4 regions of the Luteibacter sp. 9135 genome follow, and region 4 is predicted to be linked to each of the others. Evidence: riboswitches for the same ligand, from Rfam matches in the RefSeq annotation. Region 4 holds a riboswitch; each other region holds the start of a gene.
The links. Region 4 has a riboswitch for cobalamin ahead of FA89_RS11070 (CoA-acylating methylmalonate-semialdehyde dehydrogenase). Riboswitches for the same ligand answer to the same signal wherever they lie in the genome.

Region 1 (4,854 bases), 1.1 Mb from region 4:
GTCACCACCGCGAATGGCTTCCTCTTCGACGACCACGATACGATCCTCGCTCTGCATGGACCGGGGCAGGTAGATCTTTACCGTCGTACCTTCACCCGGCTCGCTGTACACCTTGATGTGACCACCGGATTGCTTGACGAATCCGTAGACCATCGACAGGCCCAGACCCGTGCCGCGGCCCTCGGGCTTGGTCGTGAAGAACGGGTCGAACACCTTGTCCAGGATATCCGCCGGAATACCGCATCCGGTGTCGGTCACCGCAAGCATCACGTACTGGCCGGGACGGAGGTCACCGTGGGTTTTCGCATAGTTCTCGTCCAGCAAGGCGTTGCCTGCCTCCACGGTGAGCCTGCCCTGGCCGCTCATCGCGTCACGTGCGTTGATCGCCAGGTTGAGCAGGGCGTTCTCCACGTTGGACGGATCGACGAGCGTATTCCACAGACCACCGGCGATCACGGTCTCCACCTCGATCGCCTCACCCAGCGCGCGGCGGAGCAGCTCGTCCATGTCACGGACGAAGCGGCCGACGTTGACGACCTTGGGCGCCAGCGGCTGGCGCCGGCCGAAGGCCAGCAGTTGGGCGGCTAGCTTGGACCCGCGAGTGACGCCCGCCATGGCGTTGGCCACGCGACGCTCGGCGCGTTCGTTACCCGAGACATCGATGCCCAGCAGTTGCAGGTTGCCGCTGATCACCTGCAGCAGGTTGTTGAAGTCGTGCGCCACGCCACCGGTGAGGTTGCCGATAGCATCCATCTTCTGCGCCTGGCGCAGTTGCTCCTGGGCCAGGTCCAGTTCCGCGTCGCGCGCGCGTTCGATCGTGACATCGCGGGCCACGGCAAAGATCATGCCTTCGCTGGGCACGGCCCGCCAGGACAGCTGACGGAAGCCCCCATCGGCCGTGCGGTAACGATTCTCGAAGCGCAGCGTGGCCACCCCGTCGGCCAGCTGCCCGGTTTCCTCACCGGTACGATCGGTGTCGTCGGGGTGCACGAAATCCAGGTAGGACCGTCCCAGGGTCTCGCGCTCGCTCCAGCCCAGGATCGCGGTCCACGCCGGATTGACCGAGAGCAGGCGCGTATCCGCATCGGCCACGAGCAGGATGTCGCTGGAGAAGCGCCAGATACGGTCGCGCTCGAAGGTGCGCTCCGCCACCTGTCGCTCCAGGCTCTGGGCGAGTTGCTGCAGCTCGGCTTCGGCGCGGCGCCGCTCCACGGCGACGCGCGTACGATTGGCCACCTCACGGACGAAGGCGATCTCCTCCTCCGGCCACTCGCGGGGCCCCTCGTGGTTGAGGTAGAGCAGCGCCACGACGCCGCCCCTCTCGGTCACCGGCATATTGATGAAGGAGACGGCGCTGATCGCCGCCAGCGCATCGGCGGTGCGTTGGGTGCGCGGATCCTGGTAGGCATCGGTGACGACGGCGGTGCGACCGGCTTTGATATCGTCGATGTACGATCCGTAATCGCGGAAGTTCAGCACGCCGGCCAGCGTCAGGATGCCGGGGGCGTTCCAGTCGCGTTCGACGCTGATGGTCTCCGCCACGGTGTCCACGGTGCCGTAACCGGCCCGGCTGATCCGGAGCGTGCGGCCCAGCACCTCGGCGACGCAGTAGGCGATGTGGGCCGGATCCTCGAGGTCACGGAGCAGGTTGCCCACCTCGATGAGGGCCAGGCGCCGATCTTCCGTGTCGCCGGCCGTGGCGGCGGCATCGCCAACGGGGGGGGATACCGCGACCATGAAGACCGCCTCGCCAGCCACCGGGGCGCGCCACAGCTCGACCGAGACCCGCCAGGCGGTGCCGTCGACCGCCGTGAGCGCAAGCTCACGGACGCCCTCGATCCCGCCGGTCAGGAGCAGGGTGCTCAATCGCGCGCGGCTGTCTTCGGTCCACCAGGTCAGGAAGCCCTGCCCCGCCCCGTCACGAAGCCGTGCGGTCATCCAGGCATTGGCGTAAAGGAGCTCCCCTGTCGCCGACACGGCCGTGAAGCCGAACGGCAGTGCGTCGAACGCATGGGTGACCAGGGCGTGTTCCTGCAACGCGAACGTAGATGGCATCGAGCGAGCGGTCATGGGGCGGATCGCAGATGTTAAAGGTTCGAAGCCCTGCAATTTGTGTAGGCCATCTTCACGAAACGGTCATGTCGCGATGCGCAAATCGGTCCACGGGGGGTTGTAAAAAAATGACTCCCGGCGGATCAAGCACATAGCGCATTTACCCTATATCTTGTGTTGACGGTACCGGGGACCAGCTATATGGTGTGTCCCGTTGGTGTCCGAAGAGGCGCGACTGCCCGTCGGACTTAATAGGGAATCCGGTGCAAATCCGGAACTGCCCCGCAGCGGTAAGTGGAAACGAACCCGTCACACGCACTGGTCCCCCCGTGGGATTGGGAAGCGACGGCTAGGCCGGACCCGAAAGGCGTCCCCGTCCACGAAGTCCGAAGACCTGCCAACAGCTGTCGCCCCGCCAGGCGGCGGTTTTTGTGGTGACGGCTTCCGCGGGGAGGCACGTCGCGGTCCGGAGCCCCCGATGGCGTGCTCCGACGCGATCTTTTTCCGCCGGCCCACCGCTTCGAGCCCCGTCCGAGGGAACGGGAGTTTGAACCGAGCCCTGGGGCACGCCTGACATGACCACGATGGAATCCGCCGCGCGCGAGCGCACCGAAGCAGCCGATACGGCCGTCACCTCCCCCGCCCCGGCGGACAAGGCACCCGCTGCCGGTTACCGCAACGAGCCGCCGCCGGCGTTCGCGCTGACCCCGCCGCACAACCCCGGCCAGATGCGCGTCACCAAGCGCAACGGCGGCCAGGAAGCCGTCGACGTGAACAAGATCGTGCGCGCGGTGACCCGCAGCGCCGATGGCCTGTTCGCGGTCGACCCGATGCGCGTGGCGCTGAAGACCATCGGCGGCCTGTACGACGGCGCCACCACGCAGGAGCTGGACCAGCTGTCGATCCGCACCTCCGCGGCGCTCACCGCCGAGGAACCGGAATACGGCCAGCTGGCCGCGCGCCTGCTGGCCGCTTTCGTCGACAAGGAAGTGTCCGGCCAGGACATCCAGTCGTTCTCGCAGTCGATCAGCACCGGCTTCGAGCTGGGCATCCTCAACGAGCGCCTGCGTGACTTCGTGCTGGTCAACGCGCGCAAGCTCAACGATGCCATCGACACCGCCGGCTCGCGCCGCTTCGAATACTTCGGCCTGCGCACGGTCTACGACCGCTACCTGCTGCGCCACCCGACCCGGCGCTTCGTCATCGAGACGCCGCAGTACTTCTTCATGCGCATCGCCTGCGCCCTCGGCGGCAACGACGTGGCCGAGACGCTCGAGCTGTATCGCATGCTGTCGTCGCTGGAATACCTGGCCAGCTCGCCCACCCTGTTCAACGCCGGCACCGCGCACGAGCAGCTGTCGTCGTGCTTCCTGCTGGATTCGCCTCAGGACGCGCTGGAGTCCATCTACGCCAAGTACGGCGACGTGGCCCAGCTGTCGAAGTTCGCTGGCGGTATCGGCCTGGCCTATTCGCGTATCCGCTCGCGCGGCTCGCTGATCAAGGGCACCAACGGTCATTCCAACGGCCTGGTGCCGTGGCTGAAGACCCTGGATGCGTCGGTGGCCGCGGTGAACCAGGGCGGCAAGCGCAAGGGCGCCGCCTGCGTGTACCTGGAAAGCTGGCATGCGGACATCGAGGAATTCCTCGAGCTGCGTGAGAACACCGGTGACGACGCGCGCCGCACGCACAACCTCAACCTGGCCAACTGGGTGCCGGACCTGTTCATGCGCCGTGTCGAGACCGACGGCGACTGGTCGCTGTTCGACCCGAAGATCGTGCCGCACTTCGTCGACACGTGGGGCGCCGCCTTCGAGACCGCCTACGAGAAGGCCGAGGCCCAGGGACTGGCCGTCAAGTCGATCAAGGCGCGCGAGTTGTACGCCCGCATGCTGCGTTCGCTGGCGCAGACCGGTAACGGCTGGATGACATTCAAGGATCGTTCCAACGCCACCAGCAACCAGACCGCGCGTCCGGAAAACGTCATCCACCTGTCCAACCTGTGCACCGAGATCCTGGAAGTGACCTCGGAAGGCGAGACCGCCGTGTGCAACCTCGGCTCGGTGAACCTGGCACGCCACGTGGTCGACGGCCAGTTCGATTACGACAAGCTCGCCACCACGGTGCGCACCGCCGTTCGCCAGCTGAACCGCGTGATCGACCTCAACTTCTACCCGATCGCCACGGCGAAGACGGCGAACATGAAGTGGCGTCCGGTCGGGCTTGGCGTCATGGGCCTGCAGGACGTCTTCTTCAAGCTCCGCCTGCCCTTCGATTCCGCGGAAGCGCTGAAGCTGTCCTCGCGCATCCAGGAAGAGATCTACTTCCACGCACTCTCGATGTCCAACGAGATCGCTGAGCGTGACGGCGCCCATCCCGGCTTCGAGGAAACCCGCGCCGCCAACGGCGAGCTGCAGTTCGACTACTGGCCGGCCGCCACGCCGACCGACGTCGACGGTCGCTGGGCCGAGCTGCGCGAGAAGATCAAGGCGAAGGGCCTGCGCAACTCGCTGGTCATCGCCATCGCGCCGACCGCCACCATCGCCTCGATCGCCGGCTGCTACGAGTGCATCGAGCCGCAGGTGTCCAACCTGTTCAAGCGCGAGACGCTGTCGGGCGACTTCCTGGTGGTGAACCGTTACCTGGTGGACGAGCTGAAGACGCTGGGCCTGTGGACCGCCGAAGTGCGCGACCAGATCAAGCTCGCCGAAGGCTCCGTCCAGGGCATCACGTCCATCCCGGCCGCACTGCGCGAGGTGTATCGCACCACGTGGGAACTGCCGCAGAAGGCCCTGATCGACCTGG
Region 2 (4,854 bases), 1.4 Mb from region 4:
ACGCGCACCGCGTGGGGCGTGCCACCGAACACCTGCACGCGTGACACGCCTTCGATCTGCGCCACGGCCGGGCGGATGAGCGTGTCCACCACGTCGTAGAGCTTGTCCGGCGGCAGCGTCTTCGAGGTGAAGGTCACCAGCAGGACGGGGATCTGGCCGGTGTCGAACTTGAAGTACTGCGGCGGCGTCGGCATGCCGGCCGGCAGGTCGGCGGCGGCCGCGTTGATCGCGGCCTGCACGTCACGGGCGGCCGCATCGGTGGAGCGCGCCAGGGTGAAGCGCAGCCGCACGAAGCCGCTGCCCTCCGAGCTGTTCGAGTACATCTGGTCCACGCCCGGGATCTGGCCGAGGTGGCGCTCCAGCGGGGCGACGATGGTCGAGGCCACGGTCTGCGCATTGGCACCGGGCATCTGGGCCTGGATGAACACGGCAGGCACTTCGATGGACGGCAGCGCCGCCACACCCAGCAGCATGTAGGCGATGGAGCCGCACAGCACCAGCCCCGCCGCGAGCAGCGAGGTTCCGATCGGTCGGCGGATGAAAGGTGCAAAAACGTTCACGACACTTCCTGTGATCGCGGGAAGCATACCCGCGCCCACAGACTTTATGACGTTCCCACGGTTTCGTGGCGTGTGCCTTTAGTGGGGCCCCTGCCGGAAGGCAGGGGTACCCCGTTTGCCGGCGGGAGCCGCCGGCGGGCCGGATCAGCGCAGGGGCGAGAAGCGCAGGGTCAGGTAATACGTGCGGCCCAGCTGGTTGTAGTACGCCGCCGTTTCGTAGCGTTTATCGGCAACGTTCGCGACGCGGCCCTGCACGCTCCAGGCATCGTCCAGGTGCCAGGTGGCGCGCACGTCGGCTGTCGTGTAGCCGCCGAGGCGGGTGTTGTTGAGCGCGTCGTCGTAGCTGTAGCCCGAAGCGTAGACCGAGCCGCCGAGCGTGAACGCACCCAGGTCCTTGTCCAGGTCTACCCGGCCGGTACGACGGGGGCGGCGCGGCAGCAGGTTGTGCTTCTCCGTACCGCTGTCGAGGTCCAGCGGCTGCTGCAGCGTCAGGTAGCCACGCACGTGCCAGCCATCCAGGTCGGCACCCACCTGGCCTTCGACGCCGCGCAAGCGCGCCTTGCTCACGTTGATCGGCACGAATAGGGGGTCGAAGCCGATCAGGTCGTCGACATGCGTCTGGTAGGCATTGACCGCCCAGGTCCAGATGCCGGGACGGCTGGACAGCCCGATCTCCGCCGTGCGTGACGTCTCCGGCTTGAGTTCCGGTGCGGGCTGCCCGGTAAACCCATACGGGTAGTACACGTCGTTGAAGGTCGGCGCATGGAAGGCGGTCCCGTACGAGGCCGTGATCTTCATGCCGTCGTCGAAGCGGTAGCCATAGGCGGCCGAGCCGGTGGTGTGGTTGCCGAACTGAGTGTTGTGGTCGTGGCGCGCGGACAGCTGGATCTCGTGCGGGCCGAACACGCCTTGGTACAGCGCGAACACACCGGTGTTGTTGCGGGTGTCCTTCAGGTAAGCCGTATCGCTGTCGAGCTTTTCCTGCTGGTAATCGACGCCGGCGGTGAGCGTCTGCCCGGCGGCCAGCGTGATGTCGTTCTGCCAGGAGGCCTGGTTGCGCTTGGAGTACAGGTAACCCGTGCGCACCTTGTCGGCGCCGGTGACGAGGTTGCCGAGGCCGTCGTAGTACTTCTTCTGTGTACCGTTGAGGTAATTGTCCGCGCGGTCCTGGTTCTGGCCCAGGCTGACCGACATGCGCCAGGCCGACATCACGTCGAACGCCAGCTTGGCGCCGGCCACCTGCTGCGAGCGCCGGGTCAGGTTCTGGAAATCGCCGTCGTATTCGATGTCGCCCTTGCTGCGCAGCCAGCTGCCGGTGAGTTCGGTGCCGTTGTCCCAGCGGTAGCCGCCCGAGAGCGCACCGTTGTAGGTGCGGTAGGCGTCGTGGTCCGGCTCGTCGGTGAAGCAGCCCTTGAACGCGTCGGCCGCACCAACGCGGCAGGCGTTGATCCCGGCGGTGTACTGGCCGCCCAGGCTGGCGTTGTACCAGCCATGCGTGGTGCCGCCCGAGAGACCCACCTGCCCGGCGGTGTAGCCGTGGCTGCCGCCGCCGATCGACAGGCTGGGCGTGGGCGCTTCGCCGGCCTGGCCGCGACGGGTGAAGATCTGGATGACGCCGCCGATGGCATCCGAGCCGTACAGGCTGGAGCGCGGGCCACGGACCACCTCGATATGGTCGATCTGCTCGACCGGCAGCTGCTCGTAGGCGGGCAGGCCGGCACCCACGGTGCCCACGCGCACGCCGTCCACCAGCACCAGCGTGTGTGCCGAGTTGCTGCCACGCATGAAGAGCGAGGTCTGCTGGCCCAGGCCGCCCGTGTTGGTCATGGTCACGCCGGGCAGGCCGGCCAGCAGGTCCTGCACGTTGCGGGGCTGCAGGCGCTCGATGTCCTCGCGGCTGATGACGGTGACCGGGGCCAGCACTTCGTCCAGTGGCGTGGGCGCGCGGTTGGCGGTGACCACCACCGGGTCGAGGGTGCCGTTGGGTGCGTCGGCCGCATGGGCAGCGACGATCGTCGACAGCAGGGCCGTCGCGAGCAGGGTTTTCTTCATGGAACGGGTTTCCTCCGCCGCTGGTGCGGCAATGCGTAGCCTCAACAGGCGCGCGGGAGGACACAACGACGAACGGCACCACGGGCAACACCCGGATGACTGTCCGGATTCGCCCTCCGCGAATCGCCGATAACGGGACGGCGCCCGCGCTTAAAAGCGCAGGATTCGCCGATCGGGCCGGTCTCCGGACTCGCGCTGGCCCGAGGGCATCGCACCGGCGCCTTCCCGCTTGCGCAGTGGCTGTGGCCGGTGGATGGAGCCGTTCTGGGCGGCTCCTCACGCTTACCGTTGCGGGGGCAGTGCCGGCCTTGCCACATGTGTGGCGCACCGGCTTCCCGTTTCATCCCCGCCCGCTTCAGGCCGGCGGGGACACCCGAACAACGCAATGTTAACGCCTGGCCCGCGCGGAAGCGAGCCAGTGCGGGGCGACGGATCAGGCGGCGTAGACGCGCTCGCCGCCGATCCAGGTTTCGGCCACCGTGTGGTCGTCGTCCATCACCACGAAGTCGGCGCGATAGCCCGCCGCGATATGGCCGTGGGTGGCTTCCAGCCCGAGGAAGGCGGCCGGATAGGTGGAGGCCATGCGGGCCGCCTCGTCATAGGCCACGCCAACCATCTCCACCGTGTTGCGCACGGCGGTGGCCATGTCCAGCGCGGAGCCGGCCAGCGTGCCGTCGGCCGTCTGGCAGACGCCGTCGCGGACGGTGATCGTCTCGCCCTTCAGGACGAAGTTCGGATCGTCCGACCCCACGGGTGGCATGGCGTCGGTGACCAGCATCATCTTCTGCGGCGCCTTGGCCGCGATGGCGACACGCAGCGAACTCGGGTGCACGTGGTGGCCGTCGACGATCAGGCCGCACCAGCTGGCGGCGTCTTCCAGCGCGGCGCCGACCACGCCGGGCTCGCGGCTGGTGAACGGCGTCATGGCGTTGAACAGGTGCGTGAAGCCACGCACGCCGGTCGCCAGGGCCTGGCGGGTGGTGTCGTAGTCGGCGGCCGTGTGGCCGGCCGCCACGATCACGCCGTGGGCGACCAGCTGTTGCAGCACCGCGGCCGAGGCGCGCTCGGGCGCCAGCGTGAGCAGCGTGACGCCGCCGTGCCGCCGGGCGACCATGGCTACGTCGTCGGCGTCGGCGATACGGAACTTGGCCGGATCGTGCACGCCCTTGCGCTCGGGCGCGATGAACGGGCCTTCGAGGTGGATGCCGAGCACGCCCGGCACGCCCTGGGCCACCGCGTCGTTCACCGCATCGATGGCCTTCGCCATCACCGCGGCATCGTCGCTGATCAGGGTGGGCAGGAAGCCGGTGGTGCCGAACTTCGCGTGCGCCTGCCCGATGCGACGGATGGTGTCGACGGTGGGCACGTCATTGAACAGCACGCCGCCGCCGCCGTTGACCTGGCAATCGATGAAACCGGGCAGCAGCGTGCGGCCACCGAGGTCGTGACGCTCGGCGGCGCGCACGCGGGGATCGGACGGCAAGGCCAGCCCGGTGATGGTGCCGCCGTCGACCAGCACGGCAAAGCCACCCTGGAAGCCGTTATCGGTCAGCACACGGCCGTTGACGAGGGCGATGGTCATGGCAATTCCTATACGTGGGGCGAGAGGTCAGACGGTCTCGGTGACCTTGTTGAGGTGCGGCGGCACGTCGGGGTTGAAACCGCGTGCCAGCGCCAGCGCGGCCGTGGCGCGGTAGAAGCTCTGCACGGTGATCAGCGGTGCGGCGATGGGCGCGGTGGCGACCAGGGGCAGCACGCCCTCGCCCGTGGCGCCGGGTGCGGCGATCCACACATTGGCGCCGCGCTTGCGGAACTCCGCCGCGATCTCCAGCACGCCGGGCAGCGTATCGTCGTTCTGCGCGAAGAACAGCACGGGGAAATGCGGGCCGACCAGGGCCATCGGGCCGTGCTTCACCTCGGCCGCGCTGAAGGCCTCGGCGTGCAGGTTGCAGGTTTCCTTGAACTTAAGCGCGGCTTCCAGCGCGCCGGCAAAGCCGAAACCGCGGCCGACCACGAACAGGTTGTGCGCATCGACCAGGCCCTCGGTAAGTGCCGACCAGTCCGCGTCCCAGCCCTGGCGAAGCTGCGTGGGCAGGGCGGTGATGGCGTCGGCGATCTCGGCGCGGCCGCTCCAGCGGGCGGCGATGTGCAGGATCGCGAACAGCGCGCCCAGGTAGCTCTTGGTCGCGGCGACGCTGGTTTCCGGGCCCGCGTGCAGCGGCACCACCACGTCCGCCACGTC
Region 3 (4,854 bases), 2.1 Mb from region 4:
GCCGTAGCTCTGCACCCAGCCCAGCGAGGTGAACGCATAGCCCTGCAGCTGCTCGCCGAAATACTCCACCATGTCGTTGCGCTCGGGCTCGCCGTGCACGAGGACATCCAGCCCTATCTCGTCCTGGAAGGCCACCGCGCGGCGTACTTCGTCACGCAGCACGGCCTGGTAGGCCTCGTCTTCCAGCTTGCCGGACCGGTGCGCGGCACGCGCGAGCCGCAGGTCGGCGGTCTGCGGGAACGAGCCGATGGTGGTGGTGGGCAGGTCGGGCAGCCCGAAGCGCTCACGCTGCACGTTGGCCCGGAACGCATAGGCCGAACGGCGCTGGCCGAACTGCGGTGTCAGCCCGCGCACGCGCGTACGCACCTCGGCGCGCACCACGTCGTGCGAGCGGCGACGCGCCTCCACCGTATCGTGCTGGCGGGCGAGCACGCGTTGCGCGGCCTCGTCGCCGGTCGCGGCATCGGCGTAGCGGCGCAGTTCGACGATCTTCTGCCGGGCGAACGACAGCCACTCGCCGATCGCGCCGGGCAGGCGCTTTTCCTCGGCGGCGTCGATGGGCACGTGCAGCAGCGAGCACGAGGTGGACAGCCAGAGTCGATCGTCACCCAGGCGCTTGCGTGCATGGGCGATGCGCGGGCCGATGATGGCCGGGTCGCTCAGCCAGATGTTGCGGCCGTCCAGTACGCCGGCGGACAACACGCGCCCGGCGGGCAGCGCGTCGATCACCGCGTCCAGTTGCCCCGGAGCACGGGCCAGGTCCACGTGCAGGCCTGCCACCGGCAACGACGTGGCCAGGGCCAGGTTGGCCCCCAGGTCACCGAAATAGGTGGCCAGGAGGATGCGTCCGCGCGTGCGCTCGCCGATGGCGGCGTACGCCGACCGGTACGCCGCCTGCCAGGCCGGTTCGAGGTCCAGCACGAGGGCCGGTTCGTCGACCTGCACCCAGTCGGCGCCGGCTTCCGTCAGCGCGTCGAGCAAGCCGCTCCAGGCCGGCAACAGGGCATCCAGCAGGGCCAGGGGGTCGCTGCCGTCCACGGTCTTGGCCAGGCGAAGGAAGCTCAGCGGGCCCAGCAGCACTGGGCGCGCCGTATGGCCCGCGGCCACGGCCTCGCGGTATTCCGCCACCGCCTTGTCGGCCCGGGTAGCGAAGACCTGGCCCGCATGCAGTTCCGGAACGATGTAGTGGTAGTTGGTATCGAACCACTTGGTCATCTCCAGTGCGTGCAGGTCAACCGTGCCGTCCTGGCGACCGCGTGCCATGGCGAAGTAGCCCGCCAGGGCGTCCCGCGCATGCAGGTCGCGGTAGCGCTCGGGGATGGCATCCACCGCGACGGCGGCATCGAGCACATGGTCGTACAGGGAAAAGTCGTTGACCGGCACGCTGTCGGCGCCGGCCTCGCGGGCGAGTTGCCAGTGCCGCTCGCGCAGCTGGCGGGCGACGGCGAGCAGGGCCTCGCGGTCGCTATCGCCCCGCCAGTGGCTTTCGAGCGCGCGCTTGAGTTCACGGCGTCTGCCGATGCGGGGAAAACCGGGGTAGGTAACGTGTGGCATGTGGATACGTCCTCTTCGTGGCAAAGAGGAGGGAAGGGCGGCCCGCTGCCGGACACGCGCGCGCCGCCGCACGCAGGTGCACGGCGTCGTGGGTGTCATGCGGCGTACCGTCGACCTTCGCCCCCGCGGGCGAACCGGGCCACCACGCGGGCGCGGTGGGTCCAGGTCGTGCGGAGCGCGCGTACCCATGACGGTACGCGTGCTCAGGCCGGCGGCAGGTCTTCGGGCTCGTGGATGTGGCACCGGAACAGGTGCCGCCTTGCGCGTCGCTTCCCGGATCGTTGTTAGATCCAGTGCCTGTGACGCGTTCGTCTCCACATACCGCTGCGGGGCAGCGCCGGATTCGCACCGGCTTCCCTCTTAGCTTTTATCTTTCCATTCGAATAGAGAGATAAAGACCGCTGGCGAGCGAAGACTAGCCTGCGTGGTGGGGGCAGGTCAACGCGTCGGGATGCATCGCGTCGACACGCCGGCCGCGAGGATGCGCGTGGACATCGACGGGAGGGGGGACATGGCGGGACGACACATCGTGATGGCGACGGTCGGGTCACAGGGCGACCTGTTTCCCTTCCTGTCGGTGGGCCGGGAGCTGGTGGCGCGCGGGCACCGGGTCACGATCGGCGCGCACGCGATCCATCGGCAAGCGGTGGCGGACGCCGGGTTGCGCTTCGTGCTGGCCAGCGGTATCGCCGAGCCGGAGGACAAAGCCGCCTTTGCCGCGCGGGCGTTCCACCCCTTGCGCGGCCCACGCTTCGTCGTTCGCGACCTGGCCGCCGCGGATGTGGCGGCGAGCTACCAGGCGCTGGCACCTGTCTGCGCGGATGCGGATGCCATCGTGACGACCACACTGGCCTTCGCCGGGCAGATCCTGGGTGAGACCACGCGTGTCGCCTGGCTGTCGGCGGTGCTCTCGCCGGCCGCGTTCCTGTCGGCGTACGATCCGCCCGCCACGGGCCTGGCGGTGCTCGACCGCTTTCTGCGCGCCACGCCACGACGCGGCGCCTGGCTTCGTCGTATGGCCGAGCACGTCACGGCACCGTGGACGCGCCCGGTGCGCCGATTCCGCCAATCGCTCGGCCTGGCGCCGGTCTCGGCAGGGGGTGATCCCTTCCACTGCGGGCAGCACGCGCGCGACGGCGTGCTAGCCATGTATTCGCCGTTACTCGGGCAGGCGCCGGCCGATGCGCCGGCGCATACCCTGGTGACGGGCTACTGCCGTTACTCTCCCTCCTTGGGCAGCCTGTCGCCGCCATTGACGGCGTTCCTCGACGCCGGCGAGCCACCGCTGGTGTTCACGCTGGGCTCGGCGGCGGTCCACGCGGGTGAAGGCTTCCTTCGCGAAAGCATGGGCGCCGCCGCGATGCTGGGCCGACGCGCCGTACTGCTGACGGGATCACCGGAAATGCGTTCGCGCCTGCCGACCGTGCTGCCCGATGGCGTGCTTGCCGTCGAATACGCCCCGCACGGCGCCCTGTTCGAACGTGCTGCGGCCGTCGTGCACCACGGCGGCGTAGGCACCACTCAGGAAGCCCTCCGCGCCGGTTGCCCCTCCTTGGTCGTGCCGCATGGGTTCGACCAGCCGGACAACGCGGCGCGGGTGGTTCGACTCGGCGTGGGGGCCGTGTTGCCAGCGTCGCGTTATCGCGCGGATCGCGCCGCCGCGAGGTTGCGCGTGCTGCTTGCCGATGAAGGCGTCGCCCTGCGCGCGCAACACGCGGCCACGGCCATCCGGGCGGAAACGGGTGCGTCTCGGGCCGCCGACGTTATCGAACGGGCGATCGAAACGCGGCGGCATCCACGCTCACCTTCGATAGCGAGCTGATCGCAAACGCCACGCTTCAGCGCGCAGCGGTTACGCGTCATTTGGAAGGCAGGCTTCATTCGAAGCCCGCAATGGCCCTGGGCGTATAAGCGCCCTCCAGCGTGGCGATCTCGTCGGCGGTCAGCGTAAGCTCGATCGCCGCCACGGCATCGTCCAGGTGCTGTGGCTTCGACGCGCCCACGATCGGCGCGGTGATGCCTTCGCGCTGCGCGACCCATGCCAGCGCCACCTGTGCGCGCGGTACGCCGCGCGCTTCCGCCACCTGCTTCACCGCCGCCACGATGGCACGGTCGGCGTCTTCCGTGCCGCCATAAAGCGTGCTGCCGAACACGTCGCTCTGCTGCCGGGTGCTGCCTTCGTCCCAGTCGCGCGTCAGCCGTCCGCGTGCCAGCGGGCTCCACGGCAGCAGCGCGATGCCTTCGTCGATGCAGAACGGCATCATCTCGCGCTCTTCCTCGCGCTGCAGCAGGTTGTAGTGGTCCTGCATGCTGACGAATTCGGTCCAGCCATGCAGGCGCGCGGTGTAGATCATCTGCGCGAACTGCCACGTATACATCGACGACGCGCCGAGATAACGCGCCTTGCCGGCCTTGACCACGTCGTGCAGGGCTTCGAGCGTTTCCTCGATCGGCGTATCCGGGTCGAAACGATGGATCTGCAGCAGGTCGATATAGTCGGTTCCCAGGCGGGCGAGCGAATCATCCACCGAGTGGAAGATCGCCTTGCGTGACAGGCCCCCGCCGTTCGGCCCCTTGTGCCAGCGGAAGAACGTCTTGGTGGCGATCACCACTTCGTCCCGACGTGCGAAGTCGCGCAGCGCGCGGCCGACGATTTCCTCGGAGGTGCCGTCCGAGTAGGCATTGGCGGTATCGAACGTATTGATGCCCAGGTCCAGCGCCTTGCGCAGGAAGGGGCGGCTCTGCGCTTCGTCCAGTGTCCACGCGTGGTTGCCGCGATCGGGCGCGCCGTAGGTCATGCAACCCAGGACGACGGGGGAAATCTCCAGGCCGGTGCGGCCGAGTTTCACGTAGCGCATGGGTAGGGACTCCATGGAAATAAACAGCGATCTTGGCGGATGTCACGTGGACGTGGCATAGAGCTCCCGTGACATCACCGCCGCTGCTTGTGGCGTCTTCGCGACGCCGCTCGACCGAATATAGTCTTCGAAATCTTTCGATGGCGCGCTTGAAAGCGTCGTGCATGCCCCTATGTCATGCGCACGACGCTATGGTGTCATCCCTGCCAACCTTTGAAGAGCGCCACCCCATGTTCCGTTGCAAGCACGATTTGAAGCACCGCCTATCGATCGCCCCTGGGGCGCGTCGCGGGTGCGCGCGCTTCGTGCGGTGCGGCACGCCCTCCTAGGCGTCCGGCGCCAGCAGTACGTCGAAAGCACCCGCAAGGGTGCTTTTTTTTGATTTTTTTTCGTCATCTCCGGAGTGCACGTGCCATGAAGAACCGCCGCGACCCCCGATCCT
Region 4 (4,854 bases):
GGCGCAGAAGAACTTGCCGCCCTCGCCCGTGACGACCAGGGCGTAGATGTCGCGATCGGCGTTCAATGCGCCGACCAGATCACGCAGTGCCGTCAGGCTGTGCACCGTCCAGGTGTTGGCCGGCGGGTTGCGCAGGGTCACGACGGCCGTATGGCCCTCGACCTTCAGCGCCAGTCCGGTCCAATCGGTGTCCTTGTAGCCACTCATCGCAATTCCTCTTCGGTGTTGAGCAGGTGGCGCGCCACGATCACGCGCATGATCTCGTTGGTGCCTTCCAGTATCTGGTGCACCCGACTGTCGCGCAGCAGCCGCTCGATCGGGTACTCGCGTATGTAGCCGTACCCGCCATGCAACTGCAAGGCATCGTTGCAGATGGCGAAACCGGCATCGGTGGCGAAGCGCTTGGCCATGGCGCACCACACCGTGGCGTCGTGGCTGCGTGCATCGAGCTTGCGCGCGGCGGTGTGAACCATCTGCCGTGCGGCCACCAGTTGCGTGGCCATGTCGGCCAGCTTGAATTGCAGCGCCTGGAACTCGCCCAGCTTGCGGCCGAACTGGCGCCGCTCACCCAGGTAGCGGCGGGCCGCATCCAGCGCCCCCTGCCCCGCGCCGAGCGAACACGCGCTGATGTTGATACGGCCACCGTCCAGTCCCTTCATCGCGATGCGAAAGCCCTCGCCTTCCTCGCCCAGCCGGTTCGTTGCGGGGATACGCACGTCCTCGAACGTGATGCCGCGCGTGGGCTGGCTGTTCCAGCCGAGCTTTTCCTCCTTGCGGCCGTAGCCGATCCCCGCGGTATCCGCGGGCACTGCGAACGCACTGATGCCGCGCGCGCCGTCGCCGCCGGTGCGAGCCATCACCACCAGCATGTCGGTGGCGCCGGCCCCGGAGATGAACGCCTTGCTGCCGTTGATGACGTAATGGTCGTCCTCGCGCACGGCGCGCGTCTGCAACGAGGCCGCATCGGAACCGGCGCCCGGCTCGGTCAGGCAATACGACGCGAGACGTGTGCCGCTGGCCAGCGGTTCGCCCCATGCCTGCAACAGGGCCGGCTGGGCGTAGGTGGTCAGCATCCAGGTCGCCATGTTGTGGATGCTGATGAAGGCGGCCGTGGAGGGATCGATCGCGGCCAGTTCCTCGAACACGATGGCCGCGTCCAGCCGCGTCAGGCCGGTACCGCCGGCCGCTTCGTCCACGTAGAGGCCACAGAAGCCCAGTTGCCCGGCCTTGCCGATGACCTCGCGCGGAAAGATGCCTTGCGCGTCCCAGTGCGCCGCATGCGGCGCCAGCTCCGCCTGGGCGAAGTCGCGCGCCGCCTCGCGGAACGCATTCTGCTCGTCGCTCAGGCCCGCGGCCTGCACCGTCACCGGAATGTCCATGAGGGGCGCCCTCACTTCAGGCTGATGGTGGTGTTGACGCCCTGACCCGTGCCGCCGTCGTCGAACCAGCGCGAGGTGACCGTCTTGGTCTGCGTGTAGAACATGACCGCCTGCTTGCCGTACGGACCGAGGTCGCCCAGCTTCGAGGCGCGCGAGCCCGTGAACGAGAACAGCGGCACCGGCACCGGGATAGGCACGTTGATGCCGACCTGCCCCACGTCGATGTCCTCCTGGAAACGACGCGCCGCGGCGCCGCTGCCCGTGAACAACGCCGTGCCGTTGCCGTTGGGGTTGGCGTTGACCAGCGTGATCGCCTCATCCAGCGTGTCCACCGTGAGCACGACGAGCACGGGACCGAAGATTTCCTCGTCGTAGATGCGCATGCCGGGGCGCACGCCGGAGAAGATGGTCGGGCCGACGAAGTTGCCCTGCTCGTAGCCCGGCACGCGGCAATCGCGGCCGTCCAGTTCAAGGGTGGCGCCTTCGGCCACACCGGCATCGATCAAGGCGTGCACGCGATCGCGCGCCGCGCAGGAGATGACCGGGCCGACATCCGTACCGGCCTCGCTGCCCGCATTGACCTTCAACGTCTTCGCGCGGGCCACCAAGTCGGGCAGCCACTCGCGCGCGGCGCCGACCAGTACGGCCGTCGAGGCCGCCATGCAGCGCTGGCCCGCCGCGCCGAACGCCGCGCCGACCATCGCGTTGAGCGTCTGCTCGCGATGGGCATCGGGGAGCACCACGGCGTGGTTCTTCGCGCCCATCATGCACTGTACGCGCTTGCCGGCCTGCGACGCGCGATGGTAGACATGGGTGCCGACGCGGGTGGAACCGACGAACGACACCGCCTTGATCTGCGGGTGGTCGCAGATCGCGTTGACCACGTCCTCGCCACCGTGCACGACGTTGAGCACGCCGCGGGGGATGCCCGCTTCCACGGCCAGTTCGACCAGGCGCATGGTCACCATCGGGTCCTGCTCCGACGGTTTCAGCACGAAGGTGTTACCCGTGGCGATCGCCATCGGGAACATCCACAGCGGAATCATCGCCGGGAAGTTGAACGGCGTGATGCCCGCGCATACGCCCAGCGGTTGCAGCAGCGTGTAGGTATCCACACCGCCGGCCACGTTGTTGGCCAGCTCGCCCAGCTGCAGGTTGCCGATGGCCGCCGCGTGTTCCACCACCTCCAGGCCACGGAACACGTCGCCTTCGGCATCGGGCAGCGTCTTGCCCTGCTCCGCCGTGAGCGTCGCGGCCAGTTCGGCCATGTGCTCGCGGATCAGTTGCTGGTACTTGAGGAAGATGCGCGCCCGCGCACCGATGGGCGTCTTGCGCCAGGTGACGAAGGCGCGGCGCGCGGCATCCACCGCCGCCTCGACTTCCGCCGGCGTGGCGAAGGGCACGCGTGCCAGCACCACCTGCGTGGCCGGGTTGACCACGTCACGCCATTGCGTGGTGGCCGATTCGACGAACTCGCCGTCGATCAGCAGCTTTACCGTGGCGACATGAGTCGCGGCCGGGTTCATCTCGTTCATTGTCCAGTCTCCAGATCGCTCACCCGCGAAACCGGGCGTGCGAGGGACAAGACAAGTGATTCGAGACAACGGACGCCGCGTCGAGTCAGCTCATCCGGTTGCCCACCGCAACACCCGAGGAAGACACCGCATGCGATGTCCACCACGGGCCGGTCTCCGGGCTTGCGAGCGATGCGGCATGCATCAGCCCGACACCTTCCCGCGTTGCCGCAGTGGTTCTGAGTCGGGTTTTCTCGCCTACCGTTGCGGGGGCAGCGCCGGCATCGGACCGGCTTCCCGTTTCACCCTGCGCACCGGAATGGCGGCGGCAGGACACCTGTGGCCCATCGATTGTAGGCGGCGCAACGCATGGGGACACGCTGCGATGCAGTAAACGGCGCGGTGGCGGCGTCGAGAGCCGGTGGCATCAGGGCTTGTGGTACGAGAAGATCTTGGCCAGTTCCGCGTGGTGCCCCTTGTCGGCGACGAGTTCGGTCATGGGATGCGCACGCACGATGCTGCTGCCGCTCTTGGTCGTGGTCTCGCCGGGGTGCTGTCCGCCGAAGGGTCGCCCGGGCACGCCGGTCAGCGCACTGTGCGAGCCCAGGTTGTCCTTGAACATCTCGCCGCAATGGAAACACACCTGATTGGGGAAGCTGGCGAACGTGGCCACAAGGCCCGTGTCCTGGGCCATGGGCGTGTGTCGGTGCGTGTCGTGCAGCGTCACCGCCATCGGCTCGGAATGGTGGTTCTGCGCCGGGTTGCTCTTCTTGCCCCGGCGTTTCGCCGACTTCACGCTTGGCGCGTACAGCGTGGACGGCGCACCGCTGGCGGTCTTGTCCAGCCCCTTCGCGGAAACACCCATGGCATAGCTGCCGTCGATCCACGCGAAGCGGGCGGTGCCGTGGTCGTAACGTACCTTGCCGACATCGGAGAGCACGGTGTTGATCGTCTGCTCGGTGCCCTTGCTGTTGAGCGCGGGCGTATACAGCCGCTTTGCGCTCTCGTCGAACGCGCTGACGAACGGCTTGGACGCTGACGCATCACGAAGCGCCTCGGTGGTGGGCAACGAGTGCAGGCGCCAGCCCTTGACCGAGCCATCCGGCATGTTGGACAAGCCGACGATGGAGCCACGTCGCGAACGGTACATGGTGTTGGTTTTTTTCGAAGGCGACGGTACCGCGCCCCAGTCCTGCGTACTGAACAACGGGGTGAGTCCCGTATCGGCCCGGTAGTCGGCTACCAACGACGGCGCGAGCCGCACCGCGCCGTCGGAAAGGGTCTTCGACACCGGGAACGCAATGTTGGAAAACGAATGAAAGCGCGGCGCATCGGCCGACGTCCCGGACAACATGCTCTTTCCCGAGAACGCGGTGTGAGAGAACTTCAGCGGCACCTTCGCCCGCGCCACGTGCGGGTCGAGCGGCGCCGGGCCGGACGCCTTGCGTTTACGCGATACCTTGGGTGCGATCATGGCGTACTACCTCGCGAAAGCCCGGTCGGGCGACAGATCCAGCGGATCGAAGGGACAGCCGATGGCGAAGCAGAGCTGGCGCAAGCCGTCGATCGATGGCGACGCGCCCTTTCCCAGCGCCTGCTGGAAGAACAGCAGGTCGTCGTCCGGCGGCGCCGCGTGCGCCGCCATCGGCTGGAAACCCAGCGCGTGCAGCGCGGCGATCGAACGGGTGTTGTCACGGTACGCCGAGGTGTAGAACACATCGATGCCCACCTCTACCGCCTGCCGGGCGAGCAGCCGTGCAGCCCGGCGCCCCAGCCCGCGGTTCTGGTGGTCCGCGCCGATCCAGAAATGGAAATACCCCGCGCTTCCGGCGTGCTGGTAGCCCACCGAACCGACGAAGCCGTCCGCCCGGTCGACCAGGGCGAAGCAGGCGCGCTGCGGATCGGCCTGCTGGAAGGCGATCCACTCGCGCACCGCGTCCACGTCCTCGAGCGCGGGCAAG

Region 1: it holds a riboswitch for cobalamin, as region 4 does, so the genes downstream of both, FA89_RS06055 (ribonucleoside-diphosphate reductase subunit alpha) here and FA89_RS11070 (CoA-acylating methylmalonate-semialdehyde dehydrogenase) in region 4, are expected to answer to the same signal.
Region 2: it holds a riboswitch for cobalamin, as region 4 does, so the genes downstream of both, FA89_RS05140 (TonB-dependent receptor domain-containing protein) here and FA89_RS11070 (CoA-acylating methylmalonate-semialdehyde dehydrogenase) in region 4, are expected to answer to the same signal.
Region 3: it holds a riboswitch for cobalamin, as region 4 does, so the genes downstream of both, metE (5-methyltetrahydropteroyltriglutamate--homocysteine S-methyltransferase) here and FA89_RS11070 (CoA-acylating methylmalonate-semialdehyde dehydrogenase) in region 4, are expected to answer to the same signal.

The regions. Positions count from the first base shown of each region.
Region 1 is NZ_JQNB01000001.1:1,433,148-1,438,001, reverse strand. Features, by position in the region: gene FA89_RS06060 (response regulator) at 1-2,055, opposite strand, end outside; cobalamin riboswitch at 2,251-2,468, shown strand; gene FA89_RS06055 (ribonucleoside-diphosphate reductase subunit alpha) at 2,628-4,854, shown strand, end outside.
Region 2 is NZ_JQNB01000001.1:1,173,329-1,178,182, forward strand. Features, by position in the region: gene FA89_RS05135 (efflux RND transporter permease subunit) at 1-560, opposite strand, end outside; gene FA89_RS05140 (TonB-dependent receptor domain-containing protein) at 705-2,612, opposite strand; cobalamin riboswitch at 2,771-3,004, opposite strand; gene nagA (N-acetylglucosamine-6-phosphate deacetylase) at 3,046-4,194, opposite strand; gene FA89_RS05150 (SIS domain-containing protein) at 4,222-4,854, opposite strand, start outside.
Region 3 is NZ_JQNB01000001.1:454,453-459,306, reverse strand. Features, by position in the region: gene metE (5-methyltetrahydropteroyltriglutamate--homocysteine S-methyltransferase) at 1-1,554, opposite strand, end outside; cobalamin riboswitch at 1,751-1,972, opposite strand; gene FA89_RS02055 (glycosyltransferase) at 2,066-3,376, shown strand; gene FA89_RS02050 (aldo/keto reductase) at 3,432-4,412, opposite strand.
Region 4 is NZ_JQNB01000001.1:2,567,344-2,572,197, reverse strand. Features, by position in the region: gene FA89_RS11080 (enoyl-CoA hydratase) at 1-207, opposite strand, end outside; gene FA89_RS11075 (acyl-CoA dehydrogenase family protein) at 204-1,379, opposite strand; gene FA89_RS11070 (CoA-acylating methylmalonate-semialdehyde dehydrogenase) at 1,391-2,905, opposite strand; cobalamin riboswitch at 3,045-3,249, opposite strand; gene FA89_RS11065 (hypothetical protein) at 3,321-4,367, opposite strand; gene FA89_RS11060 (GNAT family N-acetyltransferase) at 4,374-4,854, opposite strand, start outside.